DNA from 3 places in the Halomonas sp. 11-S5 genome. Region 3 is predicted to be linked to each of the others. Evidence: predicted binding sites of a transcription regulator. Region 3 holds the regulator's gene; each other region holds the start of a gene.

Region 1 (10,255 bases), on a different contig from region 3:
GCCTGCTGGAGCAGGCGGTCTTCGATGGCCGTCCACTTGATCGCTTCCTGCGTCAGTCGTCTGGTGAGCTGAATTGGTTGAGCCTGGAGGTCGATGGAAAGGTGCTCTCCGAGCAGGCGGAAGTCCATGGCCTGTTGCTGCGTCGTCTCTCCAGAATGGGGGTTCGTTTGGTGGTCGATAACCTGGGGGGTGCCCCCGTGGACTTGATACGCCTGGCGATGCTTCCGGTTTCCCATGGAAAGATCGGACGTGAGCTAGTGCATGGCCTGGCGGATAGCAGCTCGTTTGCCCGCCAGGCGCTGAGTGCGCTGTCGCAATGCCTGAAGGCATTGCAGCTGGAAAGCGTCATGGTGGGGGTGGAAACGGCCGAGCAGCTCACAGCAGCGCGGAACAAGGGGCTCGATCAGGTCCAGGGAAATCTGCTTGGCTTGCCGATGGCGGCTGGCGAGCTGGCAAAGTGGCTAGGACGTTATCCCGATCTGCAGGTGCTCTCGAAACCATGAGTCTTGAGTAGAAGAGCGTCGGAGGGTAGGCGCGTGCAGGGCTGGTTGCGTGCTGCCATGCGATCAAGCAGAGGTGTTCAGTCGTCTCTGGCCTGATGTCGTGCGGCCGTCGGGTGTGTACACGGGCTTCTCGGCGATGCGGTGAATGTAGTCCAGCATCTGCTGATTGTGCGACATGCGCAGGCTTACCAGGCGACCGTTGCGGTCATTCAGGCGGGCAGTGTGTGCCGCCATCTCAAGGGTGGCCTGCCACTGGGTGAGGCAGCCCGCATCTTCGGCCGCCAGACGCGCACCGTCGCCGCCAGTGGTATAGCCAAGCCTCTGCTGGATCCGGGCACGAGTCGACTCGGTTTCCTCGAGGCTGGCTAGCAGGCGTGACTTTTCCTGCGCGATCTTCTCGAGTTGTGGGCCATCGATGGTTCCGCTGAGCAGCTGCTCCTGTTCGTTTTCGAGCAGGCGGGTCAGTGCCCCCAGTCGAGACCGCTGTTCCTCGAGCAGGCGGCGAAGGCTCATTCGTTGGCGTCCTTGCTGTTCAGCAGATCCTGGACGCTCGCAATCAGGCCATCGGCAATGCGGTCGGCCCGCATGTCCAGTCGGCCCTCGCGGATGGCGTCTCGAAGCTCTTCAACACGCACCGTGTCGATGTCCTGACTGCTGTCCGTGGCGGCCTGGCTCAGGTGGGTCGTGGCTGACGGGCCGTCATCCTGCTGGTGGGCGCGATCTGACCCCTGAGTCTTGCGGGTGTCGTCACGCGGCTCCGCCTGGCCAGGACGCTGCAGGGGATGGTGGTTGTCGATTTTCACGGTGATGGCCTCGTGACCGATGTGGTAATGAAGGGTATCGGCCGTCGATTCGATAACTTTAACGCGGTGTGACGCTCAGATGCGAGTGTGCTGCTGGTGAGCTTAAAAGTCCACGGTCATGCGCCCCTCGCCAACGACCCTTGCCTCGAGGATCTCGCGATCAGGGAGTCGCACGCGGACACGCTCCCCCTTGCCCCCCGGCTCCAGCGCCTCAGCCTCTCTTGCGATCCGGAATCCCGCTCCTTGGGCCTCGATCACCACACGCTGCCCTCGCTTGACCAGCTGGCGGGGACGCAGATGGTGACGCTGCAGCGTCATGCCCGCGGCGAGCGGGCGGGTAGCTTGCTGGCCGATCGCCTGGCCCGGATCGAGGATGGTCTGCTGGGGCAGTTGCCCCAGGCTCCCTTGCCGTTCGGTCAGATGTTCGGGTCGGATGACCTCCCCGGCGCCGATATCACGAGCAAGCTCGACATAGTTGCCGGTGACATGGATCTCGGCCTGAAGATAGCGCACCTGTCGCCCCTGGTCGCCACAGCGCACGCCTACCGAGACGCGTCCGACCGGTCGTGAGGAGGCATTGGGTAGAAAGGGGGTGGGGTGCTCGCAGGTTGGCAGGCTGGCGCGTGGCGGATGAACCTCGATCACGACCTCGTCGCCTGAGGCCCTGGCTTGCTCGTAGAGGAAGGCGTGAATCTTCGCCAGCAGGGCATCTTCTCCGGCCTGGCTCGGTCCTGCCAGCAGCAACAAGGTCATCGCCAGCAGGTGGGCCATATGCCGGGCGGAGCGTGACGATAGACAATGTCGGAGCATGTCGAGGCCAGGTTGGGTGACTGATGCCACGATTCTAGCGACTGTCATCTTCGATGAAACTCGTGAATTGGCAACCCGAATGACGACTGTTCGGGCCTTTGTCATGACACGAGCTTGGCTATTCTCCATAGTCGACTCATACCTTTTCTGGGGAGTGCCGGGATGATCGATCGGCTCGAAGCCTCTTTGAACTTCCATCAGCAGGCCCTTGGGCTGCGTCAGGAGCGCCAGAAGGTGCTGGCCAGCAATATCGCCAATGCTGATACGCCGGGCTACAAGGCCCGGGACATGGACTTTGCCAGCGAGTTGAAGAAAGCCGTCAAGCAGGGCGGTGATGGCAGCGGACTGGCCCTGTCGAGGACCTCCGCGCGTCACATCGAGGGCCAGGGGCTTCCAGGTTCCTCGCGCGGACTGCTGTATCGGGTGCCCGACCAGCCAAGTCTCGATGGCAATACCGTGGACATGAATCGTGAACGGACTCAGTTCGCTGACAACTCGGTCCGTTACCAGTCGGCGCTGACGATTCTCAACAGCCGCATCCAGGGCCTCAAGAAGGCCATGCAGCCCGAATAATCCAGGAGTGACCGCATGTCGATGTTCTCCATCTTCGATATCTCCGGCTCGGCCATGAGCGCCCAGTCACAGCGCATGAATGTCACCGCCAGCAATCTGGCGAACGCGGACAGCGTGTCGGGCCCTGACGGAGAGGCCTATCGCGCCAAGCAGGTCATGTTCGAAACCCGCGCACAGTCGCGCGACGGCATCGGAGGGGTCGGTGTCCGCGAAGTGGTCGAGGATCCCTCACCCATGCGCATGGAGTATCGGCCGGGCCACCCCCTGGCGGATGAGGAAGGCTACGTGACCATGCCCAATGTCGATCCGGTGGGCGAGATGGTCAACATGATCTCGGCCTCGCGCTCCTACCAGGCCAACGTCGAGGTCATGAATACCAACAAGCAGCTGATGCTCAAGACACTGACATTGGGCGAGGGGTAAGCACATGGCGACCACCATCGACAGCAGCGTGCTCAACAGCCTGAATACCGGCGGACCATCAGCAAACCAGGCCAAGAACCAGTCCGCCGACTTGCGCAACAATTTCATGACCCTCCTGGTGACTCAGTTGAAGAACCAGGATCCCCTCAACCCGATGGACAACAACGAGACCACCTCGCAGCTGGCCCAGATCAATACCGTCAGCGGCATCGAGGAGCTCAACCAGTCCCTGAAGGACATCGATGGCCAGATCAATGCCGGCCAGGCGCTGCAGGCCAGTGGCCTGATCGGTCAGGGCGTGCTGGTGCCGGGCAACCGGGTTCTGCTCAACCACGGCGAGACCGGTGAAGTGAACACCACCCCCTTCGGCATCGAGCTCGATGCCCCCGCCGACAACGTGAAGGTCACCATTACCAATGGTGCCGGAGAAGTGGTCAACCGCTATGACATCGGGGCGGTGTCTGCCGGCGTTGAGTCCTTCCGCTGGGATGGGTTGACCAGTGAGGGGCAGAAGGCCGCGGACGGCTCCTATCAGGTCAGCATCGAGGCGACTCGAGGGGACAAGCCGCTTGCCGCCGAGACCCTCAACTACGCCATGGTCAATGGCATCACGCCGGCCGATGAGAATGGCACCTTCTCGCTGGACCTGGGGGCCATCTACGGTCAGGTCGGTATTGCCGACGTCAAGCAGATTCTCTAGTAGCCTCGTTCCAGACAACAGAAGAATGATCCGCAGGGGAAAAGACATGGGATTTTCACAAGCACTGAGTGGGTTGAACGCCGCCGCCTCCAGCCTGGACGTCCAGGGCAACAACATCGCCAACTCCCAGACCGTGGGCTTCAAGAGCAGCAACGCCCAGTTTTCCGATGTCTTTGCCAACTCCAAGGTCGGCCTGGGGACGCGGGTTTCCACCGTGTTACAGGACTTCAGTGAGGGCAATCTGGAAGCGACCAGTCGCAACCTGGATCTTGGCATCAGCGGTCAGGGCTTCTTCCGTTTCCAGCAGGCAGGGCAGGTGGTCTACTCCCGCAACGGCCAGTTGACCATGACCCCGGATGGCTACCTGCAGAACTCACAGGGCGCGCGCCTCATGGGCTTCGGGGCCAATGCAGCAGGGGACGTGCAGCGCGGTGGCCAGCCCGAGATACTACGCGTGGCGGCCGACGAGATGCCGGCCAGTGCCACCACCCAGGTGGCCACCACCTTCAACCTGGATTCGCGCGTCACCGACCAGGATCTACGGCAGACAACGCTGCGCACCGACAGTGCCACCCCGCCGGCCACTGAGAACATCGAGTATCATTTCTCGAACAACTTTACGGCCTATGACTCCCTGGGCAATCCACGCAATATCAGCGTCTACTACGAAAAAACAGGCGCAAATAACTGGACAGCCCGTATGGCGATGGACGGTCAGGCGCTGATGGACAATGCCGCCCCACCTGCTGTCGAAGAGTATGACCTTCTGTTCGATGTAAACGGCCAATTGCGTGCCGGCGTAGGTGACGTCGACGCAGATGGCAATATCGCGGGTGGCATTCCCTTCTCCTCAGCTGACTTCATGGCAAATGAGCCAGCTGATCTGAATTTTGCCATGAACATTGCCGGTTCCACCCAGTTCGGCAATACCTCGACCACCAGCTCCCTGACCCAGAATGGCTACACGTCCGGCGCCCTGATCGGCATCGCCATCGAGGACGATGGCACCGTCACCCGCAACTACGCCAACGAGCAGTCGCTGGCGGCGGGGCAGGTCGCCATGGCCAACTTCCGCAACCCGGAGGGCCTGAAGCCCGAGGGTGACAACGCCTGGTCCGCCACCCAGGCCTCCGGGCAGGAGCTGGTTGGCCCTCCCGGCACGGGGCTGCTGGGCACGATCGAGTCCGGCGCGATCGAGACCTCCAACGTCGACATGGCGAGCGAGCTGGTCAGCATGATCGTGACCCAGCGCGCCTACCAGGCGAACTCCCAGACCATCAAGACCCAGGACGAGGTCCTGCAGACCGCCATCAACCTGCGCTGATCGCGTCGACGGAGTTTGACCCATGGATCGCATTCTCTATACCGCCATGAGCGGCGCCAGACAGAGCATGGAGCAGCAGTCGGTGGTGAGTCACAACCTCGCCAACGTCGATACCGCCGGCTTTCGTGCGCAGCTTCACGCCATGCGCGCCGTGCCGGTGCAGGGCGACGGCGTGCTGCCCACCCGCGTCTCGGTGGCGGCCTCTACACCGGGCGTAGATCTCTCGGCCGGCAGCATCAACCAGACCGGGCGTGCCCTGGACGTGGCCATCGACGGGCAGGGGTGGCTCGCCGTGCAGGCACCGGACGGCGGGGAAGCCTATACCCGCCGCGGTGACCTTCAGGTGGACGGCAATGGCCTGCTGACCAGTGTCGGCCGCCCGGTGATGGGTGACGGCGGTCCCATCCAGCTGCCGCTGGGCGCGCAGGTCTCCATCGGGGCGGATGGCACCATCAGTACCATCGGCGCCGGGGAGGATCCCGATGCCTTGGTGCCGGTCGGGCGTCTCAAGCTGGTCAACCCGCCCGAGGGGGAGCTTGCACGCGGCGATGACGGGCTGTTCCGCCCCGTCGGCGGGGCGCAAGACGCGCCAGCGGCGCTGCCGGCCGATGAGAACGTGCGTCTCGCCAGCGGGGCGCTGGAGAGCAGCAACGTCAGCGCCGTGGACGCCATGGTGTCGATGATCGACGTGGCGCGCCGCTACGAGATGCAAACCAAGGTGATCAGCACGGCCGACGAGAACGCGCAGCGTGCCAACAGCCTGCTGTCGCTGCAGGGTTAAGCACCAGAGTCGTCACCTACTATCGAGAGGAACCCGGAATGATCAAGTCACTCTGGACCGCCAAGACAGGCCTGGAATCGCAGCAGGTCAAGCTGGATGTCATTTCCAACAACCTGGCCAACGTCAGCACCAACGGCTTCAAGCAGTCTCGCGCCGTGTTCGAGGACCTGCTGTACCAGAACATGCGACAGCCCGGTGCCCAGAACAACATTCAGGACCGCCTGCCCTCGGGGATGCAGGTGGGTACGGGTGTGCGCCCCGTGGCCACCGAGCGGCTGCATACCCAGGGTGGGCTGGAGGCGACCGGCAATTCGCGGGATATGGCCATCAATGGCAACGGTTTCTTTCAGGTGCTGATGCCGGATGGCTCCACCGCCTATACGCGGGACGGCAGCTTCCAGCTCAATGAAAATGGCCAGATGGTCACGGCCAACGGCTATCCGCTCGAGCCGGCGATCATCGTGCCCGACAACGCCCTCTCGGTGTCCATTGGCGAGGATGGCGTCGTGACCGTCACCGAGCCGGGTAGCAGCCAGGACAACCAGGTGGGCCAGATCACCCTGTCCACGTTCGTCAACCCGACCGGGCTCGAGAGTATGGGAGGCAACCTCTATGCCGAGACGACCTCCTCCGGGCCGCGCAACGAGTCCATGCCCGGGATGAACGGTGCGGGTCGCCTCTTCCAGGGCTATGTGGAGACCTCCAACGTCAACGTGGTGGAGGAGATGGTCAGCATGATCCAGACCCAGCGGGCTTACGAGATCAACAGCAAGGCGGTGCAAACCAGCGACGAAATGCTGGCGCGCCTGACCCAGCTGTAACCAGGAGTGGCGCGGCATGCTGGGGCAGAGAATGGTGGGGCGGAAAACTGACGGGCGGTGGCGCTGCAAAGGCGAGATTGGCGTGCGGTTACTGATGGTGGCCGTGGTCCTGATGGTGCTGGGAGGTTGTGCGCAGATCCCGCGTGCCTCGGTAGTCGGTGAGCAGGAGCGTATCGAGATTGCCGACCGTCCGGCACCCCGTGCCAATGGCTCTATCTATCAGGCTGAGCGAGGCTATCATCCCCTCTTCGAAGATCGCCGCCCGCGGATGGTGGGGGATATTCTAACCATTGTCCTGGACGAAGAGGTCAGTGCCAGCAAGAACAGCCAGTCCAACGCTGATCGAAGTGGTTCATCCAGTCTCGACCTGGCACAGCTGCCAGACGCCCTGGAGACGTTGGCCGAATATGGCTTCGATGTCAGTGGTGACAGCGACTTCAGCGGTGGCGGCGGGTCCGAGGCCAATAACTCCTTCACCGGCACCATCACCGTGTCGGTACTCGAGGTCATGAACAACGGCAACCTGCGGGTACGAGGCGAGAAGCAGATCGCCATCAATCAGGGAACCGAATTCATCCGTTTCTCGGGTGTGGTCAACCCACGCACCATCACGGCCCAGAACACCGTGCTCTCCACCTCGGTCGCCGATGCGCGTATCGAGTACGTCGGCGACGGCTATATCAACGAGGCGCAGCACATGGGCTGGCTGCAGCGCTTCTTCCTCAACGTCTCGCCCTTCTAGGTGGTGGCATGATGCGTGTTGAAAGTTTAGCGAGAAATCCTTTCGCGCGGCTCCTGCTGTTGGCCATGGTCGCGCTGATTGCCCTGCCGGCCCACGCCGAACGAATCCGCGAACTGGCGTCATTCAGTGGCGTGCGCGACAACGTGCTGGTGGGCTACGGGCTGGTGGTCGGCTTGGACAACTCGGGTGATCAGACGACACAGGCGCCGTTCACCGGCCAGAGCCTGTCCAACATGCTCTCGCAGCTGGGCATCACCGTGCCCCCGGGGACCAATATGCAGCTGCGCAACGTGGCAGCCGTGATGGTCACTGCTGACCTGCCCCCATTCTCGCGTCCCGGTCAGCGTCTCGACGTGACCGTCTCCTCCGTGGGCAATGCCCGCAGCCTGCGCGGCGGCACGCTGTTGATGACGCCGCTCAAGGGGGCCGATGGCAATACCTACGCCATCGCCCAGGGGAATCTGTTGATTGGCGGGGCCGGGGGCCAAGCCGGTGGCAGCAGCATCCAGATCAACCAACAGGCCAGCGGTCGTATTGCCGGTGGGGCCATGGTCGAACGCGAAGTGCCCCTCGATCTGGGTGCCAATGGTGGAGTGCTCGAACTTGCGCTCAATGAAACGGATTTCGGAACAGCCCAACGTGTGGTGAGCGCGATCAATGCCGAGTTCGCTCGCCCGGTAGCGGCGGCCCGCAATGGTCGGGTCATCGCCCTTGACGGCCCGCAGAATGCCAACTCGCGCGTCAACTTCATGGCGCGTGTCGAGAACGTTCAGGTCACGCCCACCGAGGCTCCCGCCCGGGTGGTGCTCAACTCGCGCACCGGCTCCATCGTGCTCAATGGCAACGTGAGGTTGCGCCAGGCGGCCGTGGCCCACGGCAACCTCTCGATTGTCATCGATACCGATGTGGGCGTCAGCCAGCCGAATCCCTTCGGGGGTGGCGAGACCGTGGTGGTTCAGGACACCGAGATCAGCGTCGAGCAGCAGCCCGGCACTCTCAAGGTCGTGGAGGGCGCGGACCTGCTGGAAGTGGTGGATGCGTTGAACTCCTTGGGGGCAACGCCCGCCGACCTGATGTCGATTCTCGAGGCGCTCAAGGCCGCTGGGTCGCTGCGTGCCGAGCTGGAGATCATCTGACATGAGCCTGGGAAGCAACATCGACGGCCAGTTCGCGCTGGATATGCAGGGCCTGCAACGGCTCAAGCATACGGCCCGGCAGGATCCTGCCGATGGGGCCGGGGAGGCCGCCAAGCAGTTCGAGGCACTGTTCATCCAGATGATGATGAAGAGCATGCGTGATGCCATACCGACCTCGGGTCTCATCGACAGCAAGCAGACCGACTTCTACCAGTCGCTGCTTGACCAACAGTGGTCACAGACCCTGGCAAGTCGCGGTATCGGCCTGGCCGACAAGCTGGTCGCGGAGTTGGAAGGGCGCGGGTTTGTTCCTCCTGAAGCAGACAGCAGGGCCGCTGATATCGAGTCACTGGTGGCCGGTATACCCCGGGGCACCCCCAGGGTGCTGACGGATGCCATCCAGCCCGAGGCAGCGGATGACAAGGTGACGATGCCGGAGCAGTTCCTCGACGAACTGATGGCGATCCCCGTCGGGGCATCGAAGGGCGGTGAGGCTGGGTATTCACCGCAGGTGACACGTGACGAGTTGCCTGTTCACGTGCGGAACTTCCTCGAGCACCTGGAAGCGCCGGCCCAGGCAGCCAGCCGAGCCACCGGCGTGCCGGCCGAGCTGATCCTGGCCCAGGCGGCCCTGGAGACCGGCTGGGGGCGGCATGAGATTCCCACCCGTGACGGGGGCAACAGCCACAACCTGTTCGGCATCAAGGCCGGTAGCCGCTGGCAGGGCGAGACCACCGAGATCACCACGCATGAGGTGATCGGCGGCCAGCGGCAGCGCGGTCGTGACGACTTTCGAGTCTATGACTCCTTCGAAGAAGCCTTTACCGACTACGCAAGGCTGATCGGCGATAACCCCCGTTATGCCTCGGTGACCCATGCGGCTAGCGCCGAGCAGGCGGCCCGCGCACTGCAGCAGGGCGGTTATGCGACCGATCCGGCCTATGCCGACAAGTTGATTGCCGTGATGGACACCATGGGGCCGCTGGTCGGTAGCACGACCCTGGCGAGCAGCAGTGCCCTATCCGGATTCACCGCTGTGTTCTGAACCAGCTCTCAAGATTGTCGCCGCAGAGCCGATAACGTTCTTGTCGGCTTAAGGAAAACACGCCAATGAGCATCTTCTCGACTGGACTGAGTGGTCTCAACGCGGCACAGAACGCCCTGAGCACCACCAGCAATAACATCAGCAACGTCTATACGCCGGGCTATAACCGCGAGGTGACCCTCCTCGGCGAAAGTCGTACCGACGGCGGCGTCCAGGTCAATGACATCCAGCGCCAGTTCAACCAGTACGTGGCCTCGCAGCTCAATGCCGCGACCAGCAAGTCCAGTGCCCTGGAGGCCTATGGCAACCAGGTGGACCAGATCGATAGCCTGCTGGCGGATCGTGACGCCGGCCTGGCCCCCTTGATGCAGAACTTCTTTTCTTCCCTGGAGGATCTGGCCAGTGCCCCCTCGGATCCGGCGGCTCGACAAGGGGTTCTCGGCACGGTCGATACCCTGAGTGCCCAGTTTCGCTCTTTCGATGGCTACCTGCAGGCCATGCAGGAAGGTATCAATGGCCAGATTGCCGACGAGGTCACCCAGATCAACAACACCACCGAGCAGCTGGCCGGCATCAACCGGGAGATCGCCCTGG
Region 2 (10,255 bases), on a different contig from region 3:
ACGCCATCAGGGCCGCCCTCGCACGCAACAAGCACAAGGTGCTGCATGCGGCGCGAGAGCTGGGCATCTCAAGGGTCACCCTGTATCGGCTTCTCGAGAAGCACTGTATCGACAAGAACGGTGGCTCGGATGATGGAGAAACGCACGATCCATCGACATCCAGATTCGTTCAACTAACCTCAACATGATGGAGGAAGGTCACAGGCGCCCGCTGACCAGACCTATTCATGTTAGCCAGGGGCGTTGTGATCGAAATCGGACCATGTCTCTCCCGGGGGACGAGGCACTACTCAAGCAAGAAGAAAAGGAAGGGAACCATGAGTTCACGAGCCACGAGCATCCTCTACACGGCCGGCATGCTATCGGTGATCGGCTGCACGCCCGTTCTGGCCCAGCAGACGGCACAGGACACGCAGATCCAGCCGGTTGGCCAAGAGCCCGAGGAGCGGGAGGTCCAGCCAGATGTCCAGGCCATGGCGGAATACGGCGGCGTGCTGACGCCCAAGGGCAGGCTGGTACTGGAGCCGGAATTCCAGTACTCCCACGAGAGCATCAACCGCATGACCTTCGAGGGGGTCAGCGTTCTGAGCACCCTGCTGATCGGGGTGTTCACGGCACAGGATGTCGACCGGGACAACTACACGGCCTCGCTGACCGGCCGGCTGGGCTTTACCGACCGCCTGGAACTCGAGATGAAGGTGCCCTACGTGTATCGGGATGAGTCGGAAAGGGTGAACGTTCCGATCGAAACCGACAAAAGCGGGGACAATGTTTTCACTCTGGACCGAGAACTATCCAATGATGCGCTGGGCGATATAGAGGTGGCTGCGCACTACCAGTTCAACCGTGGTCTCGATGGCATGCCCTACTTCATCGGCAACCTGCGCTACAAGAGCACCACCGGCGAGGGTCCCTTCGATATCCGTCGCAACAGCGCCGGAAACCCGCTTGAGCTATCCACCGGCACAGGCTTCCACTCCATCGAACCCAGCATCACTATGCTGCTCCCCTCCGCCCCGGCCGTCTACTTTGCCAACCTGGGCTATGTCTTCCACCTGGAAGATAACGTGGACCAGCGACTGACTGATGATAATGATAACGACATTTTTATCGGCGATGTGGATCCCGGGGATGCCGTGAGACTGAGTTTTGGCATGGCCTACTCCATCAACCCGAGGACCTCCTTCACACTGGGCTACAAGAACGACTTCATCGGCAAGACCGAGACGGAATATGTCGACAACAGCACCGGGGGCACCACTCGCGTCAGTTCCAGCACCCTGAACGTCGGCGCCCTGCTGCTCGGCTGGTCCTACCAGTTGAATCCGGATGTCTCCGTCAACCTGGGCCTGGAACTCGGCATCACCGAGGATGCCCCGGACACGACCCTGACCCTTCGCATGCCCATCGGCATGAATGTGTTCTAACCAAGCCCATAAACCAAGGCGGCTGCCAAATCGGCAGCCGTCGCGTCATATTCCTAATATCATCTTCCACCATGCCCTCTTCCAGTCCAAAAGCGCCTCTCGTGCGATAATACGAGCTTGGCAGATGACTCATACCTATCAGCGCAGGATTCCCGAGAAGGAGTCAACAATGGAGGCCCGTTGCTTGGCCGCCCTCAGTGCCCCGATATTGCTGAGTCGAACGTCGATATTGATCCGCTGCTGTATATCCCGCCCGGAGGCATTACTCACCACACCACTGACGATGGCGTTGCGCGTGATATTGTGCAGGGCCGCCGTGAAACCCTTGTGATCGTTCAGGGTAATGCCGGAAAAGTCCGCCAGGCCCGAGAGGTCGACACCACCGGGGGTCACATCGGTTACTGAGAGTCCTGTACCGCCCCCCACCTGCCTGGCTGACCTGGAGGGATCACGGAATGTCTGGGACACGAGGTCCATTCCCGCCTTCGTGAAGTTCACGACCGACACCAGCTCGATGCTATTATCGATCATCGTCTGCAACCTGGCCCCGAAATCCACATCGAGCCCACTGATATTGAACCCCGCCCGCATCTGATCGAGTTCAGCATCGGCGATGACCGTCCCTCGATGGAAATCATCCCGCGTCGCGGACGACAGCGAAACCTCCGTATAGAGTCTCGCGGCTGCCTGATCACTCAGGTAATGTGACCGTTGTTCATTCAACCAGGCGTCACTTGCCGCCGGTGAGGCCGCCGGGGTTTCGGCGGCAACCAACACCAGCAGGGCGCCCACCCAACACACCCGGCTTACATGAATACTCCTAGCGCGAGACAGCATCTTCGCATCTCCTCATCACCGGCCCATCTCATTTCTGGCAGGCAGGGTCAGCAGGCTGGCACCGATGCTGGAGCGGCTCACGCCTCTTGCCAGCGGTGAGTCGGGGCGCACGGCCCAATCCTGCTCATGGTTGAAGTTGTTCCTGGCGATCTCGATCTCCCCGCGCGCCCCCAGCACCGTGCCGTTCCACAGGGACTCGAAGTGCTCCCTCGGCACCACCTGGGTACCCGCCGCGGGATCGCCCACCAGGATATTGTCGTCATCGATGCCCTTGACGACGACGAAATGCTTGTAGCCTCCAGTGTCCACCATCGTAATGGCCGGCACCCCGATGCGAATGAAGTCATCCAGGCTGATCCTGAATCCATCGGCATTGAGCCCCTGGGCATCCAGGTAACGCTTCATGTCCAGCATGGAAAAGCCATGGCGCTGGATCTGTTCGGCATCCCCGGCACGGATCATGCTCTCGAAGACCGCTGCCTCGGTGGTCTCACGCTGATAGTGGAAGGTCAGCAGGGTCGCGACGGACGCGGACCCACAGCTGAAGTCATACTGCTGCCGTATCACCCTGTCCCAGCCCTTCTCCTGCAGGCTCTTGGCCTCGACCTGAAAGCTGCCGAAACGATTGGCAATAGCCACCTGTCCGGCAAGGGCCGCCATAGAACTCCCCATGAGAACGAGTGATGCCATGCTGCAGCAGAGTTGCCTCGTGAGTTTCATGGCACGTCTTCCCCTGGTTGGAAATCGGGTATCCGAACCCGATAGGGGCTCAGTTGGCGATAAAGACACTGATGCCCACCGCATTGTTGATGGAATTCCCGTTGCCGGTCACGGCGCTGAAGATTCCCGTACCGCTATAGCTCCCCAACGCATCGGGGGCGAAACTGATGTTGCCCGAGACCATATCGCCACCGATATCGAAGGAGGTATCCGTTACCGAGGCCTTCAGGTTCTGGACGCTTTTTACCGTAGTGAGGTTGACGATCGCACCTCCCTCCCTGGCCCTGGCCTTACCCATTTCCTCCAGGTTCATCCGCTCCATCGCGGCGAAGCCATCTTCCTGAAGCGCAGAGCCATCATCTGCCTGGCTCTGTGCCGCCCCGAAGGTGATCAGCACCATGGCGAACGTAATAGCCATCAACTGCAGTTGTCGGCGGGGTAAAGTTGAGAGAGTTGAACTGACTGATGACACCTTCATGGCCTTGACTCCCGATATCCGGTCCATAGGGACAGTTCATCAAGGGAGCCGGTGGGGTTGCCCCCACCAGCTCCCGCTTCTTGCGAGCGCGTCATGCGCCCCGGATCATCAGTTGCCGATGCCCACATTACTGTGAGCCGCGACGTTGGTGCCGGACACCTGGGAGTTGTAGAGGCCGGTGGACACGTTCATGTTGTTGATGCCACCGAACACCCCGGCCGCGACGGACACGTTGGCCGCACCGGTAGCCAGGCTGGCACCGCCGCCATTGCCGCCGTTGCCACCTGCACCGCCGTTGCCGGCATAGGCATAGGCATCACCGGTGGTGGCACTGCCACCCCCACCGCCGCCACCATTACCGTTGCCGCCGTTCCCGGCTACAGCACCAGCATCACCACCGGAACCACCGGCGCCGGCTGTGGCCGTGCCAGTTCCAGTGCCGGTGCCAGTACCGGTGCCAGTACCTGCTCCACCAGTACCATTACCGGAACTTGCGTTGGCGCCGGAGCCTGAATCGGAAGCAGCATTCTGCGAGCCGCCTGCTCCCAGGAAGCCCCCATCACCGGCATCGTCATTTTCTGCATTGGCACCCGAAGCGGAGCCAGCTGATGTTCCTCCTACGCCTCCGCCTTGGCCGCTACCACCACCTAAGCCAGCACCGAGCCCGATACCGCCGGCATCGCCACCCGAGGCATCGGTTCCGCTAAAGGCACCAGCACCGCCGCCAGAGCCACCGTTTCCATTGCCGCCATTACCGCCGACACCGATGCCCACATTGGCGGAAAGCGCACCGCCACCAGCACCACCGGTCGCGCCGGTAGCACCCCGGGCGCCGTTGATGTTGATACCGGAACCAACCACGGTGGAGTTGAGCTCCTGCATGGAGATAACGCTGGTAGAGGTGTTGTAGGACTCGCTCATGGCCCAGGCGTCACCGCCACGGCCGGTGGAGCCTCCCGTGCCGCCAGCGCCAGATCCGGCAGCATAGCCACCGGTGCCGGCTCCGCCGGTACCACCAGCACCACCACCACCGCCGCCGAAGAGACCATCGGAGTTATCATCTCCGCCATCGGCATTGCCACCGGTACCACCACCGGCAAGACCCAGACCGAATCCGGCCCCACCATTGGCGTTGCCACTGGCGCCCCCCGTCGCGGTGGCCGTTGAGGTCACATCCTGATCTACATCATCGGCAGCACCAACGCTCGGGTTGGCGTGCGCCGTGGAGATGGCCATTACCATGGCCAGCAGAGGGGTACCCGCTACTACGAGATACTTTTTCATGATCATGTCTCCATTTGTTGTGTCTGCTGCAGCCTGCGAACTCGCGCCATCGCCCCAACCGTTCACGTCTGGACCCTTGAATGACGCTTCCTGCTCGCAGTCACCAACCCATCAGCATGATCCGTGCCAGCTGAGAATCCCCTGGATGTAATTGACTGTAAAAAAGGAAAATTTATAAATGCCAGCCACTTCCCCATCAGTGGAGGCATTGCAGCGGCCTTTTGTAACTGAATGGTTAGTGCCTCATCGGTGAAACACTAGATCGGTAAGAAAACCTGGAATGCCGTGCATTCTCTTCAGAAACAAGCCACTACCAACATCACATGAAGTGACTCGGTAGCGTTACAGTCCGGTATCGAAAAAAGACCGAGCCGACAATCGGTCGACTGGCTAAAGGCTGGCGACAGAAGAAGCCAGTGCAGCTGGTCTCTGGCTGCGAAGCCTGAAGAAGATCAGTAGAGGTGCTGCTCGAGAGCCGAATCACACGGCAGCGGATGAGTTGCCGCCATCCGCACCACGCTGCCCACCACGATAAGGCAGGGCGAGGGCAAGGGTTCGGCGGCGAGCCGTGCCGGCATGTCCGCGAGGTTCCCGACCAGCGAGCGCTGTTCGGGCAGGCTGGCATTGGCCACCAGCATCACCGGCCAGTCGTCGGGGAGCCCAGCCCCGCGTAACCCGTCGCAGATCGCCGATACCTTGCTGAGCCCCATATAGAACACCAGGGTCTCGTCCCGGCGGGCCAGCGAGGCCCAGTCGGGCTCAGCGTCTTCCCGGCAGCATTGGGCCGTGACGAAACGCAACTGCTGGGCATGGGCGCGGTCGGTGAGGGGGATGCCCATGGCGGCACAGGCCGCCGAGGCGGCGGTAATGCCGGGCACGATCTCGACCGGGACACCGGCTTCGCCCAGGGCGGCGAGCTCCTCCCCCATGCGCCCGAACACGCCCGGGTCCCCGCCCTTGAGGCGCACCACTGACTTGCCCTGACGCGCCAGCCTGACCATCAGCTCGCCGATCTCGGCCTGGGGTACGCTATGGTGACCGCGGGCCTTGCCCACGTCGTAGCGCTCCCGTCCGACGGGAATCAGCGCCAGCACCTCATCACCGACCAGGCGGTCGTAGACCACGGCATCGGCCTGCGTCAGCAACCGCGCGGCCTTGAGGGTCAACAGGTCGGCAGCACCGCTGCCGGCCCCCACCAGATAGACGCTGCCGTTACGGCAATCGCCATCCCGCGGCCCATCCGCGGGACGCGCTGCACTGCCGAAACGCTCGGCGAGCCAGCGGCCTGCCCCTTGGGCGAGGCGTGCCAGCAGCCTGCCCGCCATGCCCGATGCTTCAAGCGACATCGATGGTGTTGGGTTGCGTCTTGGCGAACGCATGGGCCCCCTCCTCTTCGGCACGTGGTTCGGCACTTTCTTCGATCAGGGATTTGAGTTCGGGAATGCAGCTGCCGCATTGAGTGCCGCAGGCCAGTCGGGCGCCCAGCGTCTCGACGCTGGCATCCCCCTCTCGGATGGCAGCGACGATGGCCCTCTGCCCCACCTGGTGACAACTGCAGACCAGCGGACCGCTATCGCCGGCCCCATCGTCGCAACCTGCGAGCAACCGGCGCCGGCGTCCGGCGTCCAGCCCCTCGCCCCCGGCCGCTTCGGCGAAGCGCTCGGTGAGCCAGGCCAGGCCGGGCAGCTCGGCGGGGGGGCCCACCATCAGCCACCAGTGCAGGCGCCCTTCCGCGATGCCGGCGGCGCGCCACCGTCCGCCATCCGGATCCTCGCTCCACAGCGTCGGCGCGGTCGGCAGATACGCCGCCAGCCAGGTCCGCCAGTCCGGTGCGTCCCCCGGGTGACCGGCCAGTTGCCAGCGCTCGGCATGGCTCAGGGGAATGCGCGCCCAGTAGGCGACATCACCACGGATCTCGCCACCCAGTGTCAGGTCGTTCGCTACCAGCAGGGTCGCTTCCCAGCTGGCCGCCAGCGGTGCGAGGGCGACCGCGCCTTGCTTGAGTTCCGGCTGGCCGGAGACGGGATCGAGATGGGCCTCGAACAGCGCTCCCGTCCGAGCCGTGCCGCTGAACTGGTCGGTCCAGTGGATGGGCACGAAGAGCTCGCCGCGACGCTGGGCCCGGGAGAGGCGCACCCGGCCGACGTAGTCGCCGCCGGCGCCGGAGAGCCGCGCCAGCTGCTGGTCCTCGATGCCCTGGGCAGCGGCATCTTCCGGTGCAACCTCGATGAAGGGTTCGGCACGGTGGTTCATCAGCCGCGGAGCCCGGCCGGTACGCGTCATGGTGTGCCACTGGTCGCGCACTCGGCCCGTATTGAGCCGCAGCGGACGGGCCGGGCTGAGCGACTGCTCGGGGCCGCGAGGCCGCACCGGGACCAAGTGGGCTCGCCCATCCGGGGTGGCGAAGCGGCCATCCTCGAACAGCCGGGCGGTGCCGTGAGGGGCGTCGGCCGTCACCGGCCACTGGATGGGGGCCAGGGCGTCGTAGGCCGCACGATCGAGGCCGGCCAGCGCCGAGATATCGAAGAGCCGTGCACTCTCGGCGGCGTTCTCGAAGGCCGACAGGCGGGCATGCTCGTCGAAGATCTCGCCGGGGTGCCGGTAGGCGAAGGCCTCGCCGACGCCCAGGCGCCTGGCCACCTCGACCATGATCCACCAGTCGTGGCGAGCCTCTCCCGGCGGCGGCAGCAGGCCTCGCTGGCGCGAGATGCACCGCTCGGAATTGGTCACGGTACCGTCCTTCTCGGACCAGCCCGTGGCCGGCAACACGATGTCGGCATAGGCCAGCAGGTCGGTGTCGGCCACGCACTCGGAGACGATCACCAGCGGGCAACGTGCCAGGGCGCGACGCACGCGGTTGGCATCGGGCAGGCTCACTGCCGGGTTGGTGGCCATGATCCATACGGCCCGGAGCTCGCCGCGCTCGATTGCCGCGAACAGCTCGACGGCCTTGTGGCCCGGTCCCTCGGGCAGGGTCGGCACCAGGCCGTCAGTGGTCCAGAAGCGCGTCACCCGGTCGAGGGCGCCCGGCGTGTGGTAGTCCATGTGGGCGGCGAGCTGGTTGGCCAGGCCGCCCACCTCGCGGCCGCCCATGGCATTGGGCTGGCCGGTGATCGAGAAGGGGCCGGCGCCGGGCAGGCCGAGCTTGCCGCCGGCCAGGTGGCAATTGATGATGGCGTTGGCCTTGTCGGTGCCGCTGGAGGACTGGTTGATGCCCTGGGAGAAGAGCGTCACCACGTGCAGCTGGCTGGCGAACCAGTAGAAGAAGGTCTCCAGGCGTTCCGCATCGACATCGCAGTCGGCGGCGATGGCCTCCAGCGTGGTATCGTCCCCCCGCGCCGCGGCCAGGGTCTCGTCCAGCCCCTGGGTGTGCTTCTCCAGGTAGACCCGGTCGAGCTTGCCCTGGTCGGCCATCCAGGCCAGCAGGCCGTTGAACAACCGCGCATCGCTGCCCGGTGCCACACCCAGGTAGAGGTCGGCGATCTCGCAGCTGTCGGTGACCCGCGGGTCGATCACCACCACCCGCATCAGGGGATTGCGGCTCTTGGCGGTACGCAGCCGCTGGTAGAGGACCGGGTGGTTCCAGGCCAGATTGGCGCCCACCAGCACCACAAGTTCCGCCTCCTCGAGATCCTCGTAGCTGCAGGGTACGGCATCGGCACCGAAGGCACGCTTGTGGGCCGCCACCGCCGAGGCCATGCACAGCCGCGAGTTGGTATCCAGGTGCGGCGTGCCGAGGAAGCCCTTGAAGAGCTTGTTGGCGACGTAATAGTCCTCGGTGAGTAGCTGCCCGGACAGATAGGCCGCCACGGCCTGGTCGCCATGGGCGGTGCGGGTTGCCTGGAGCCGCTCGGCCACGGTGTCGAGGGCGGTATCCCAGTCGACCTCCACGCCATCGACCCGGGGCCGTAGCAGCCGCCCGTGATCGCCCAGGGTCTCGTGCAGTGCCGAGCCCTTGACGCACAGCCGACCGAAGTTGGCCGGGTGGTCGCTGTCGCCGTCCACCCCGGTGAGACGGTCGCCCTCGAGCCGCGCCAGCACGCCGCAGCCGACGCCGCAGTAGGGACAGGTGGTTCGGGCCTGATGCATCTCGACCTCCTTTCAGGACTGCAGACGACGACGCCCACCGCGATTCCCGAGGGAATCCAGCGGTGGGCGTCGTTGCCGTGATGGGGAGGCGACACAGTGCCTCCCCGCTGATAAGGGGGAATCAAGCAATCCCCGTGCCAGCAAGCCCCTACTCCTTGGCACCTGGCGGCTTGGGTACGGAATCAGGCCCCGCGCCCTCGCCTCCTGCACCATGCCAGGGGCGCCATCGGCTTCACCTGCACCATTTTGGACCATATCGGCCGCCTAGCGGACACGACCCAGGGCCGCCGGGCCCCGTGCGACGGGTAACGCCGAGTCTGGAATGCATCTTGCAGCACTGCTGCCATCAGAAGCCGAGCCACGAGCGACACACCCTATGCCACCACCCCTGAAGATCCTGCTGGTCGACGACGAGGTCGTCCGCGCCGCCATGATCGAGGAAGCCCTGACCCGCCAGGGCCACCGGGTCATCTGCCGGTTGACCAGCCCGGCGAGCCTCAACGAGAGGGTCGCCTGCCACCAGCCCGATGTGGTGATCATCGACATGGAATCCCCCGACCGCGACACCCTGGACAGCATGGCGCTGCTAAATCGCGAGAACCCGCGCCCAGTGGTGTTCTTCGCCGACCAGCACGACCCCGAGACCATGCAGGCGGCCCTCAAGTCCGGCGTCAGTGCCTATGTGGTCGACGGCCTGCTCCCCGGCCGGGTCAAGGCGATCATCGAGGTCGCCATCACCCGCTTCGATGCCTTCCAGTCGATGCGCCAGGAGCTCGATCGCGCGCGCAACCAGCTGGTCGAACGCAAACGCATCGAGCGGGCCAAGGGGCTGCTGATGAAGCACCAGGACTGCGACGAGGATCAGGCCTATCGCATGCTGCGCAAGCTGGCCATGGACCGTGGCCAGCGGATCGCCGAGGTGGCCGACAGCGTCATCGATATTCTCGAACGCCTGCAGAAGGGGCCGCTCTCATGACCGCCACACCCTCACCGGAACTCACCCGCCTGACGCTGGGTTTCATCCCTCTGCTCGATGGCGCCCATATGCTTGCGCCCCTGCCGCTGGCCATGAGCCTGGGCTGGGGCGAGCGCCCTGCGAGATCCTGGCGCCCATCACCCTGAGCCGCAGCGGCAATACCCTCACCTTGTCGCCTGACCTGGCAGGCGCCAGCGGCGCCCGCCTCACAGAGGACCCCGCCGACAGCGGCTTGCCCCTGCCGCGGTGCTGCGCCCCGAGGCCGCCGGCCGTTTCGCCGAGCCCATCGCCCGGTACATGCAGGCTAACGGTCGGCACCTGGATCGCCGCACCCAGGAGGAGTGCTACAGCCCCGTGCATTTCGACGCCACCACGCACCACTGATGTGCAACCCCGCCAGAACAAGGCGAACTGGAAGCCGGAAAGACGTGACTCTATTGCACT
Region 3 (10,255 bases):
GGAAGGGAGGTGCGGCTCAGGCGGCGACCGGCAGCAGAGTATCCAGCCCGGCGACCCGGGTCAGGCGCTCGAGGGGAACCGAGAGGCGCACGGTGGACACCTCGACGCCGGCATCACGGGCCTGGCGGGTCCACTCCAGCAGCACGCTGAGCGCCGCGCTGCTGACCCGGCCAACACCGCTCAGGTCGAAGGCCACCTCGCTGCCGGCCGACCGCTCGGCCAGCCAGGCGCTGCCGGCCTCAGCCATCGCCGAGGCCCCCTCGAAGCCCACCTCGCCGGTGACCGTCAGCACGGCATCACCGGCCTCGAGGCGGGCCCCGTTATGCTCGAGCAGCACGCTCATGCGCTGCCGCCCTCTTCCAGTTCCTCGACAGCAAGCTCGGGCGCCCAGTCATCGATGACCGCGTCATAGTCGCGATTTTGGTCGCGCATCGCCTGGTCGAACTGGTTGCGGAAGGTGAGCCCCAGGTTGATGCCGTTGACGATCACGTTGACTACCTTCCACTGGCCGTCGTCCAGGCGCAGCGAATAGCTGACCGGATAGACGCTGCCGTCGTTGGCCACCACCTCCATGGCCACGCTGGCCTGGTCCTCGTAGCGCGAGGTCTGCTGGTTGTCGAGCACCCGAATCTCGCGATAGTCGAAGGTGACCAGACCCTTGGCGTAGGTGTCGATCAACGTCTTGCGGAAGGTCTCGACGAAGCGCGAGCGCTGCTGCGGCGTGGCGTTGCTGAAGTAGCGCCCCATCACGCTGGCGCCGATATAGCGAAAATCGGCCACGTCCTCGAGGCTGTCGTCGACGATCGCCTCGAGCTCGTCGAGGTGGTCGGCGAAATAGGCCTCGCGCCCCTCGATGCGCGTCATCAGCTCGTCGATACTGTCGCGGATCATCTGCTCAGGGCGCTGATCGTGCTGCGCGGCCAGCAACGGCAATGCCAGCACCAGCAGGCCGAGCCCGGCGAACAGCGCGCGTAGGTTCATCATCTTCTTCATCTCGTTCACTCCTTGGCCATGCTGGACACGAACTGCTGGATCAGCTCCTCGAGCACCAGGGCAGACTGGGTATCGCGCAGGGTATCGCCATCGGCGAGGGTCTCGGGCGCGCCGCCCACCGAGAGCCCGATATACTGTTCCCCCAGCAGGCCCGCGGTAAGGATGGCAGCAGTGCTGTCCTCCGGGAGCTGGCCTTCCAGCTGGCCATCGAGCTCCATCACCACTCGCGCATCGTACCAGTCGGTATCCAGCTCAATGGCCTCGACCCGCCCCACCGTGACACCGGCCATCGTCACCCGCGCCCGCGGCTTGAGGCCGCCGATATTGGCGAAGTTGGCTTCCAGCCGGAAGGTCTCGCTGGGCAGGGCGAGGCTCAGGCCGCTGACCCTCAACCCCAAAAACACCAGGCCCAGGATGCCGGCCAGCATGAACAGGCCGACCCCGAGCTCCATCGTCTTGCTGCGCTTCATCCGTTTGCTCCGAACATCAGGAAAGCTCTCCGAACATCAGGGCGGTGAGCACGAAATCCAGGCCCAGTACCGCCAGAGAGGAATAGACCACCGTGCGGGTGGTGGCTCGCGAGATACCTTCCGAGGTGGGGATCAGGTCATAGCCCTGGAACACCGCGATCCAGGTCACCACCAGGGCGAACACCAGGCTCTTGATCAGGCCGTTGCCGACATCATCGACAAACCCGACGCTGGCCTGCATGTTACCCCAGTAGGAGCCCTCGAAGACGCCGAGCCACTCGACCCCGACCAGCTGGCCGCCCCAGACGCCCACCGCGCTGAAACCGATGGTCAACAAAGGCAGGGCCACAAAGCCGGCCCAGAGTCGTGGCGCGACCACGCGCCGCAGCGGGTCGACGCCGATCATCTCCATGCTGGTCAGCTGCTCGGTGGCCTTCATCAGGCCGATCTCGGCGGTCAGGGCCGAGCCGGCACGGCCGGCAAACAGCAGCGCCGCCACCACCGGTCCCAGCTCGCGCAGCAGGGAGAGGGCTACCATCTGCCCCAGCGCCTGTTCGGCCCCGAAGTCGACCAGGATGGTGTAACCCTGCAGGGCCAGCACCATGCCGATGAACAGCCCCGAGACCAGCACGATGGCCAGCGACATCACGCCGACAAAGTGCATCTGCCGCACCCAGAGGTGGAGGCCCTCGCGGGACGGCACCCCCACCGCCGACTGGCCGAGGAATATCCCGGCGCGACCCAGCGACTCCAGCAGAGCGCAGCCTTGCCGGCCCAGATGTTGAATGCGGTCGATCATCGCGGTCCCCCGCTGCCCAGGATATCGGCATGGAAATCCATCGCCGGGTAATGGAAGGGCACCGGCCCGTCGGGCTCGCCGTGCATGAACTGGCTGACCCGGGGATCGAGGTCCGCATCGAGGCTCGCCGGCGTGCCATGGGCCATCACCTGGCCATCGGCGATCACGTAGACGTAGTCGGCGATGCTCAGGGTTTCCTTGATGTCGTGGGATACGATCACCGCCGTCAGTCCCAGGGCCTCGTTGAGGCGCTTGATCAGCTGCACCAGCACGCCCAGGGAGATGGGGTCCTGGCCGGCGAAGGGCTCATCGTAGAGGATCAGCTCCGGGTCCAGGGCGATGGCGCGTGCCAGCGCTACCCGGCGGGCCATGCCGCCGGAAAGCTCCGAGGGCATCAGCCCCCGGGCCCCGCGCAGCCCGACGGCCTGCAGCTTCATCAGCACCACGTCACGGATCATTGCCTCGGGCAGGTCGGTATGCACCCGCAGCGGGAAGGCCACGTTCTCGTAGACATCAATATCGGAAAACAGCGCCCCGCTCTGGAACAGCATCCCCATGCGTCGGCGCAGCACGAACAGCGCCTTGCGCGACAGCGCATGGACGTCCTGGCCATCGATGCGAACATGCCCCGCATCTGGGGTCAGCTGACCGCCGATCATCTTGAGCAAGGTAGTCTTGCCGGTACCACTGGGGCCCATGATGGCCGTGATCCGGCCGCGCGGGATGACCAGATCGATGCCGCGGAAGATGTCCATCTCGCCGCGCGAGAAGTGCAGGCTCTCCACTTCCACGAAGGGCGAGTCCGTCATCGTTTTACCATCCTCGAAAATATTATCGAACATCGTATCCTAACCATGCCCCGCGGCGCCAGCGTCCCGCGCGTCTTGCACCGCCCGGGCCCGACATGTTCAATGTGCGCCCGCCACTCACCGTCCCGGATCTCGCCATGCTTCTCCCCCTGCTGATCGTCATGCTCGGCTTCGTCGGCCTGCTATGGAGTGCCGACCGCTTCGTCGGTGCCGCCGCCGCCACCGCCTGGCGGGCTGGCATGAGCACCCTGTTGGTGGGGATGACCGTCGTCTCGCTGGGCACCTCAGCACCGGAGATCGTGGTCTCGGTGATGGCCTCTCTCGATGGCGCGCCTGACCTGGCCATCGGCAATGCGCTGGGCTCCAACATCGCCAACATTGCCCTGGTGCTGGGCGTGACGGCGCTGGTGGTGCCGATCCCGGTGCGCTTCTCCATCGTGCGCCGCGAGCTGCCGCTGCTGCTCGGCGCCACGGGCCTGGCCGGCTACGCCCTGGCCAACGGCCACCTCGAGCGCTTCGACGGCGTGCTGCTGCTGGTGCTGCTGGTGTTCAGCCTGTGGTGGCTGTTCCGCGCCGACACCCCCGATGACGAGAGTGCCGGCGAGATCCCCGGCATGCCAATGGGCCAGGCCCTGGGCTGGCTGGTGGCCACGCTGGTGATCATGGTGGCCAGCTCGCGCGCCCTGGTGTGGGGCGCCAGCGAGCTGGCCCGAGGACTCGGCGTCAGCGAGCTTACGATCGGGCTGACCGTGGTGGCCATCGGCACCAGCCTGCCGGAACTGGCGGCCTGCCTGGCCAGCGCTCTCAAGCGCCACCACGACCTGGCCATCGGCAACGTCATCGGCTCCAACCTCTTCAACATGCTGACCGTGCTTCCGGTGCCGGCGCTGCTGGCCCCGGGCGCCACGGACCCCGCCGCGGCCGGTCGCGACTACCCGGTAATGCTGCTGCTGACCCTGGCCCTGGGGGCGCTGCTGCTGTGGAACCGCCGCGGCCACCTGGGGCGCCTGCCCGGGGGCCTGCTGGTGATAAGCTATGCCGGCTATCTGGCCTGGCTCGGCATCGCCGGCCCTTCCGCCGTCGGCTGACCCTTGAGTGAAACCCCACAACGGGCAACAATCACCGCCATGACCAATGACGCTCCCTCAGCGGCCGGCACGTCCCTCCTGCGCGAGAGTGCCCGCCGTACCCTGGAACTGGAACAGCAGGCCATCGCCGCCCTGGCCGGACGCCTCGACGATGCCTTCGACCACGCCTGCGCGCTGATCCTGGCCTGCCGCGGACGCGTGGTGGTCACCGGCATGGGCAAGTCGGGCCATATCGCCGGCAAGATCGCCGCCACCCTGGCCAGCACCGGCACACCGGCCTTCTTCGTGCATCCCGGCGAGGCCAGCCACGGCGACCTGGGCATGATCACCCCCGGCGATGTGGTGCTGGCCCTCTCCCATTCCGGCGAGACCGCCGAGGTCACCGCCCTGCTGCCCCTGCTCAAGCGCATGGGCACGCCGCTGATCAGCATGACCGGCCGACCGGGCTCGACCCTCGGCCGCCATGCCGACGCCCACCTGGATGCCGGCGTCGAGCGCGAGGCCTGTCCGCTGGACCTGGCCCCCACCTCGTCCACCACCGCCGCCCTGGCGCTCGGCGACGCCCTGGCCGTGGCGCTGCTCGAGTCACGCGGCTTCACCGCCGAGGACTTCGCCCTCTCCCACCCCGGCGGCAGCCTGGGCAAGCGCCTGCTGCTGCGGGTCGCCGATCTGATGCACGAAGGCGTTCGACTGCCCAGGGTCGACCTGGGCAGCCCGCTGCGTGATGCCCTGCTGGAGATCACCCGCCAGGGGCTGGGCTTCACCTGCGTGGTCGACGCCGACGGACGCCTGGCCGGGGTCTACACCGACGGCGACCTACGCCGTACCCTCGACCAGCACAGTGACCTCTCGGGCCTCACCGTCGACGATGTCATGACCCGGCCCGGCAAGCGCATCGCCCCGGACACCCTGGCCGCCGAGGCGGTACGCATCATGGAGGACAACCGCATCTCGGCGCTGGCCGTGGTCGATGCCGACGGCCGCCCGGTCGGCGCCCTGCACATGCATGATCTGCTCGCCAGCGGCGTCATCTGACGCCCTTTACGCCCACCCCAAGCCCCAGACTGCTGGAGACACCATGAGCCTCGATTCCCCTCCGCTCGACAGCCAACTCATCGACCGCCTGCGCCGCGTCCGCCTGCTCGCCCTGGACGTGGACGGCGTACTCACCGATGGACGCCTCTACTTCCAGGCCGATGGCGTCGAGATCAAGGCCTTCCACACCCACGATGGCCATGGCATCAAGCTGGCGCAGCGTGCCGGCATCGTGGTGGCGCTGATCACCGGCCGCGATTCGCCGATGGTCAACCAGCGTGCCGCCGCGCTGGGCGTCAAGCATGTCTTCCAGGGGGCCGAGAAGAAGCTCAGCGTGCTGCGCGAGCTGTGCCGCGGCCTGGGGCTGGAGCTCGAGCAGGTCGCCTACTGCGGCGACGACATGCCTGATGTGGCCGCCATCCGACGCGCCGGAGTCGGCATCAGCGTGCCTGGCGCGCCGGCCTATATCCGCCAGCATGCCGACTGGGTTACCGAAGCCGTGGGTGGCCATGGCGCCGTGCGCGAGATCTGCGACACCCTGCTCCAGGCCCAGGGGCACTGGGACGCCGTACTCGACACCTACCTGCACGGCACGACCTGAGCCATGCGCTTGCCGCGCCCTGGCTTTCGCACCGGCCTGTTGCTGCTGCTGCTCGCCCTGGGCGGCGGACTGGCGCTGCTCGACCTGCGCGACACCCCGCTCCCCGGCCCCGTGCCGGGGGGCGAGGCCGGCGAGCCGGACTACTACCTGGAAGACGCCAGGCTGACCCGCTTCGATGCCCAAGGACGCCCCCACCAGCGGCTCGACTCGCCGCGCCTGACCCACACCCCGCATGACGACGTCACCCGTCTGGAGCAGCCGCAGGGACGGCTGCTGGACGACTCGGGACGGGTCTGGCTGGCCAGCGGAGAGCGCGGCACCCTGGGGACGGGCGGCAACCCACTGACCCTCTCCGGCAATGCACGACTCCTGGCCCCCGCCGAGCGCTGGCAGCTCGACACCGAGGTGCTCCACTTCGACGCCGACAGCGGCCATGCCTGGAGCGACACCCCGGCCCAGCTGCGCCAGCCGCCCCAGCGGATGCGTGGCGAGCACTTCGACGCCTGGATCCATGACAACCGCGCCCGGCTGACCGACAATGTACGCGGCCACCATCCGCCCGACACCCGCGAGGAGCCCGAGTCATGACGCCCCCCCCCTTAGCCCCCTTGCTGACCCTTGCTATGGTCGGCTTGCTGATGGGCAGTGCACCAACCCTGGCCCTGGAGGGCGATGCCAGCGCCCCGGTCGAGGTGACGGCCGACCGTCTCGACCTCGATGATCGTGCCGGTACCGCCGTCTACACCGGCGACGTGGACATCCGCCAGGGCAGCATGCAGCTGACCGGCGCCCGGGTGGAGATCCAGCGCAACGACCAGGGCCAACTGGCTCGCGCCACCGCCACCGGCGAACGCGCCTACATCGAGCAGAAGCCCGCCCCGGACGAGCCTCTGGTCCGCGGCTGGGGGCGCACCATCGTCTACCATGTCGCCGAGCGCCGCATCGAGCTGATCGACCGGGCCGAGCTGCATCAGAGCGGCGATACCTTCGACGGCGGCTACCTGGAATACTTCCTCGACCGTCGCGTGGTCCAGGCGCGCGCCGAGGCCGAGGGCGTTAATGAACGCCAGCGCGTACGCATGACCCTGGAACCCGAGCAGCAGGACGGCCAGTGATGAAGACCCTGAGCGCCCTCCATCTGGCCAAGAGCTACAAGCGACGCCGGGTGGTGCAGGACATCAGCCTTTCCATCGAGCAGGGCCGGATCGTCGGGCTGCTCGGCCCCAACGGGGCCGGCAAGACCACCTCGTTCTACATGATCGTCGGACTGGTGCGGGCCGACGCCGGGGAAGTCCGTATCGACGACCTCGACCTCTCCACGGCGGCCATGCACGAGCGGGCACGGGCCGGCATCGGCTACCTGCCCCAGGAGGCCTCGATCTTTCGCAAGCTGTCGGTCGCCGACAACATCATGGCGATCCTCGAGACCCGCAAGGAGCTCGACCGCGCCGCTCGCAGGGACCATCTCGAGCAGCTGCTCGAGGACTTCCACGTGACGCATATCCGCGACAACCTCGGCATGAGCCTTTCCGGGGGCGAACGCCGCCGGGTCGAGATCGCCCGTGCGCTGGCGACGGAGCCCGCCTTCATCCTGCTCGACGAACCCTTCGCCGGGGTCGATCCCATCTCGGTGGGCGAGATCAAGGGCATCATCCGCCAGCTCAAGGCCCGCGGCATCGGGGTGCTGATCACTGACCACAACGTCCGCGATACCCTGGACATCTGCGATACCGCCTACATCGTCGGTGACGGGCGCATCATCGCCAATGGAGATCCTGAAACGATCCTCGCCGACCAGCGGGTCCGCGAGGTCTACCTGGGCGAGGACTTCCGTCTCTGACCACAGTCACCTGATATATCTGTCGTTATTCCGCGACGGCATGAAGATTGCGCATGGCACGATTGTTGCATTTTTTGCGCTTGCAAGCCCCCCGACCAGCGGCTAGGGTTGGGGTTTTCGGCAAGTCGAGGGCACTCGTCTCATGGCCATGAAGGCGTCCCTGCAACTGCGTGTCGGTACCCAGCTGACCATGACCCCCCAGCTGCAGCAGGCCATCGCGCTGCTGCAGCTCTCGACCCTGGACCTGCGCCAGGAGATCCAGCAGGCGCTGGAATCCAACCCGATGCTCGAGGTCGAGGATGACTTCGGCGAGCAGGCGGTGAGCGAGGCGACCGACGAGGAGTGGGCCAGCGAGATCCCCGACGAACTCAGCACCGACAGCGACTGGTCCGACACCTACCAGGACCTCGGCACCGCGCCCACCGGCGGCAGTGGCGAGGGCCCGGACTTCGAGCGCCAGGCATCGGGCCAGAGCCTCCAGGGCCACCTGGCCTGGCAGCTGGCCATGACCGACCTGGACGCACGCCAGCTGCACATCGCCGAAAGCCTGATCGACGGCGTCAACGGCGACGGCTACCTGACCCAGCCCCTGGAGGATATCCGTGACGGCCTCAGGGCCCAGGGCCTCGACGGCCTCAAGACCCGCGAAGTCGAGCAGGTGCTGCTGCGCCTGCAGCAGTTCGAGCCCACGGGGGTCTTCGCCCGCGACCTGCGCGAGTGCCTGATGCTGCAGCTGGCTGCCCTGCCCGACACCACCCCGCTGCTGCCGCAGGCCCGCCGCCTGATCCGCCAGTTCCTAGAGGCGCTCGCCGGCGACGATCGCCGCCTGCTCAAGCGCCGGCTCGGCCTCGACGACGACGCCCTGAACACGGTGATCAAGCGGGTGCGCTCCCTGGACCCGCGCCCCGGCAGCGCCTTCTCCGATAGCGATGGCGCCTATGTCATCCCCGACCTCATCGCCCGCCACACCCGCGATGGCTGGCAGGTGGAACTCAACCCGGAGGCCATGCCGCGGCTGCGCATCCAGCCCGACTATGCCGCGTTGATCCGACGGGCCGACAAGAGCGAGGACAACCAGTTCCTCAAGGACCACCTGCAGGAGGCGCGCTGGCTGATGAAGAGCCTCTCCAGCCGCAACGACACCCTGCTGCGCGTGGGCCGCGAGATCATGGTGCGCCAGCTCGACTTCCTGGAGCGCGGCGAGGAGTCGATGAAGCCGCTGATCCTGGCCGACATCGCCCAGGTCGTGGAGATGCACGAATCGACTATCTCGCGGGTCACCACCCAGAAGTTCATCCACACCCCGCGCGGAATGTTCGAGCTCAAGTACTTCTTTTCCAGCCAGGTGGGGGGCAGCGGCAGCGAGGGCGATGCCCACTCCAGCACCGCCATCCGCGCGCGCCTGCGCAAGCTGATCCAGGACGAGCCGCCTCGCAAACCCCTCTCCGACAGCAAGCTGGTCACTCTGCTCGACGAAGCCGGCATCAGCGTCGCGCGGCGCACGATCGCGAAGTACCGCGAAGCGATGGGCATCCCCTCCTCCAGCGAACGCAAGCGGCTGCGTTGAGGCGCTCCCGCAGGCCCCGGACTTCCTCCTCTCGCGTGGCCGCAAGCGGTTGAAATGACGCCGGTCATGCGCCTTTCGAATCCCCTCGGTCGAGGGGCTATGCAGAACAGCAAAAAGGGTTACAATCGACCCATAACCCGAAAGAGCAAGGAGCGTGTCATGCAAGTCAACATCACCGGCCATCATGTGGAACTGACCGACGCCCTGCGTGACTATGTGCAAGAAAAGCTCACCCGCGTGGAGCGCCACTACGACAATATCACCAACGTGCAGGTCACCCTCTCCGTGGAGAAGGAGCGCCAGCAGGCGGCCTGTACCCTGCATGCTGCCGGTGCCGAACTGCATGCCGAAGCCATGGACAACGACATGTACGCGGCCATCGATGCGCTGGCCGACAAGATCGATCGCCAACTGGTCAAGCACAAGGAAAAGGCCCAGGCCCGCGCCCAGGGCGCCGGTGCCCGCTGATTCCGTCATGACACTGGACGCCATCCTGCCCCCGGAGCGCACCCTCTTCGATGTGCCTGGAGGGAGCAAGAAACGCGTGCTGGAGTTCTTCAGCACCTTCATCGCCCAGAACACGCCCAGTCTCGACAGCCAGGAGGTCTTCAGCCGGCTGATCGGGCGCGAGCGGCTGGGGAGTACCGGTATCGGCCACGGGGTCGCCATTCCCCATGCCCGTAACCCCCACTGCAAGGCCCCCATCGCCGGCTTCCTCAAGCTGGCCGAACCGGTGGACTTCGACGCCATCGACGGTGAGCCGGTCGACCTGGTGTTCGTGCTGCTGGTGCCCGAGGAAGCCGACGAGGCCCACCTGGCCCTGCTCGGCCAAGTCGCCAGCGTGATGAACGATGCCGACACCCGGGCCGGGCTGCGTCACAGCACCAGCCAGCGCGAACTCCATGAACGCCTCACAGAGGCGATCCGACGACAGGCCTCGGCCGGCTGAGCCCTCCCGCCTAGGGGGCCTCTGCCCGGCCATACCCACGACCAGGAGACCCGCATGCAGCTTGTGATCATCAGTGGCCGGTCAGGCTCCGGCAAGTCGATCGC

The links. The regulator sigma-54, encoded in region 3, starts transcription at its own class of promoters, with help from an activator protein. The targets are predictions, from matches to a motif close to TGGCACNNNNNTTGCTNT.
Region 1: flgB (flagellar basal body rod protein FlgB) is a predicted target of sigma-54. The motif match lies at 2,221-2,238, and genes of this name have one in related genera.
Region 2: OP497_RS06935 (ANTAR domain-containing protein) is a predicted target of sigma-54. The motif match lies at 9,154-9,171, and genes of this name have one in related genera.

Annotation. Positions count from the first base shown of each region.
Region 1 covers NZ_JARANW010000019.1:56,656-66,910, reverse strand. The annotation lists gene OP497_RS13050 (EAL domain-containing protein) at 1-503, shown strand, start outside; gene flgN (flagellar export chaperone FlgN) at 567-1,016, opposite strand; gene flgM (flagellar biosynthesis anti-sigma factor FlgM) at 1,013-1,306, opposite strand; gene flgA (flagellar basal body P-ring formation chaperone FlgA) at 1,409-2,077, opposite strand; gene flgB (flagellar basal body rod protein FlgB) at 2,279-2,689, shown strand; gene flgC (flagellar basal body rod protein FlgC) at 2,705-3,112, shown strand; gene flgD (flagellar hook assembly protein FlgD) at 3,117-3,812, shown strand; gene flgE (flagellar hook protein FlgE) at 3,838-5,136, shown strand; gene flgF (flagellar basal-body rod protein FlgF) at 5,159-5,917, shown strand; gene flgG (flagellar basal-body rod protein FlgG) at 5,956-6,738, shown strand; gene OP497_RS13000 (flagellar basal body L-ring protein FlgH) at 6,833-7,480, shown strand; gene OP497_RS12995 (flagellar basal body P-ring protein FlgI) at 7,546-8,616, shown strand; gene flgJ (flagellar assembly peptidoglycan hydrolase FlgJ) at 8,618-9,661, shown strand; gene flgK (flagellar hook-associated protein FlgK) at 9,727-10,255, shown strand, end outside.
Region 2 covers NZ_JARANW010000006.1:92,389-102,643, forward strand. The annotation lists gene OP497_RS06895 (sigma-54 dependent transcriptional regulator) at 1-188, shown strand, start outside; gene OP497_RS06900 (transporter) at 318-1,427, shown strand; gene OP497_RS06905 (hypothetical protein) at 1,566-2,219, opposite strand; gene OP497_RS06910 (C39 family peptidase) at 2,280-2,924, opposite strand; gene OP497_RS06915 (hypothetical protein) at 3,034-3,462, opposite strand; gene OP497_RS06920 (hypothetical protein) at 3,571-4,746, opposite strand; gene cobA (uroporphyrinogen-III C-methyltransferase) at 5,199-6,125, opposite strand; gene OP497_RS06930 (nitrate reductase) at 6,082-8,835, opposite strand; gene OP497_RS06935 (ANTAR domain-containing protein) at 9,212-9,811, shown strand; gene OP497_RS06940 (hypothetical protein) at 9,808-9,957, shown strand.
Region 3 covers NZ_JARANW010000003.1:181,946-192,200, reverse strand. The annotation lists gene OP497_RS03945 (STAS domain-containing protein) at 17-343, opposite strand; gene OP497_RS03940 (ABC transporter substrate-binding protein) at 340-993, opposite strand; gene mlaD (outer membrane lipid asymmetry maintenance protein MlaD) at 999-1,463, opposite strand; gene mlaE (lipid asymmetry maintenance ABC transporter permease subunit MlaE) at 1,480-2,262, opposite strand; gene OP497_RS03925 (ATP-binding cassette domain-containing protein) at 2,259-3,071, opposite strand; gene OP497_RS03920 (calcium/sodium antiporter) at 3,209-4,159, shown strand; gene OP497_RS03915 (KpsF/GutQ family sugar-phosphate isomerase) at 4,199-5,194, shown strand; gene OP497_RS03910 (HAD hydrolase family protein) at 5,238-5,795, shown strand; gene lptC (LPS export ABC transporter periplasmic protein LptC) at 5,799-6,383, shown strand; gene lptA (lipopolysaccharide transport periplasmic protein LptA) at 6,380-6,910, shown strand; gene lptB (LPS export ABC transporter ATP-binding protein) at 6,910-7,635, shown strand; gene OP497_RS03890 (RNA polymerase factor sigma-54) at 7,778-9,202, shown strand; gene raiA (ribosome-associated translation inhibitor RaiA) at 9,362-9,670, shown strand; gene OP497_RS03880 (PTS sugar transporter subunit IIA) at 9,678-10,151, shown strand; gene rapZ (RNase adapter RapZ) at 10,206-10,255, shown strand, end outside.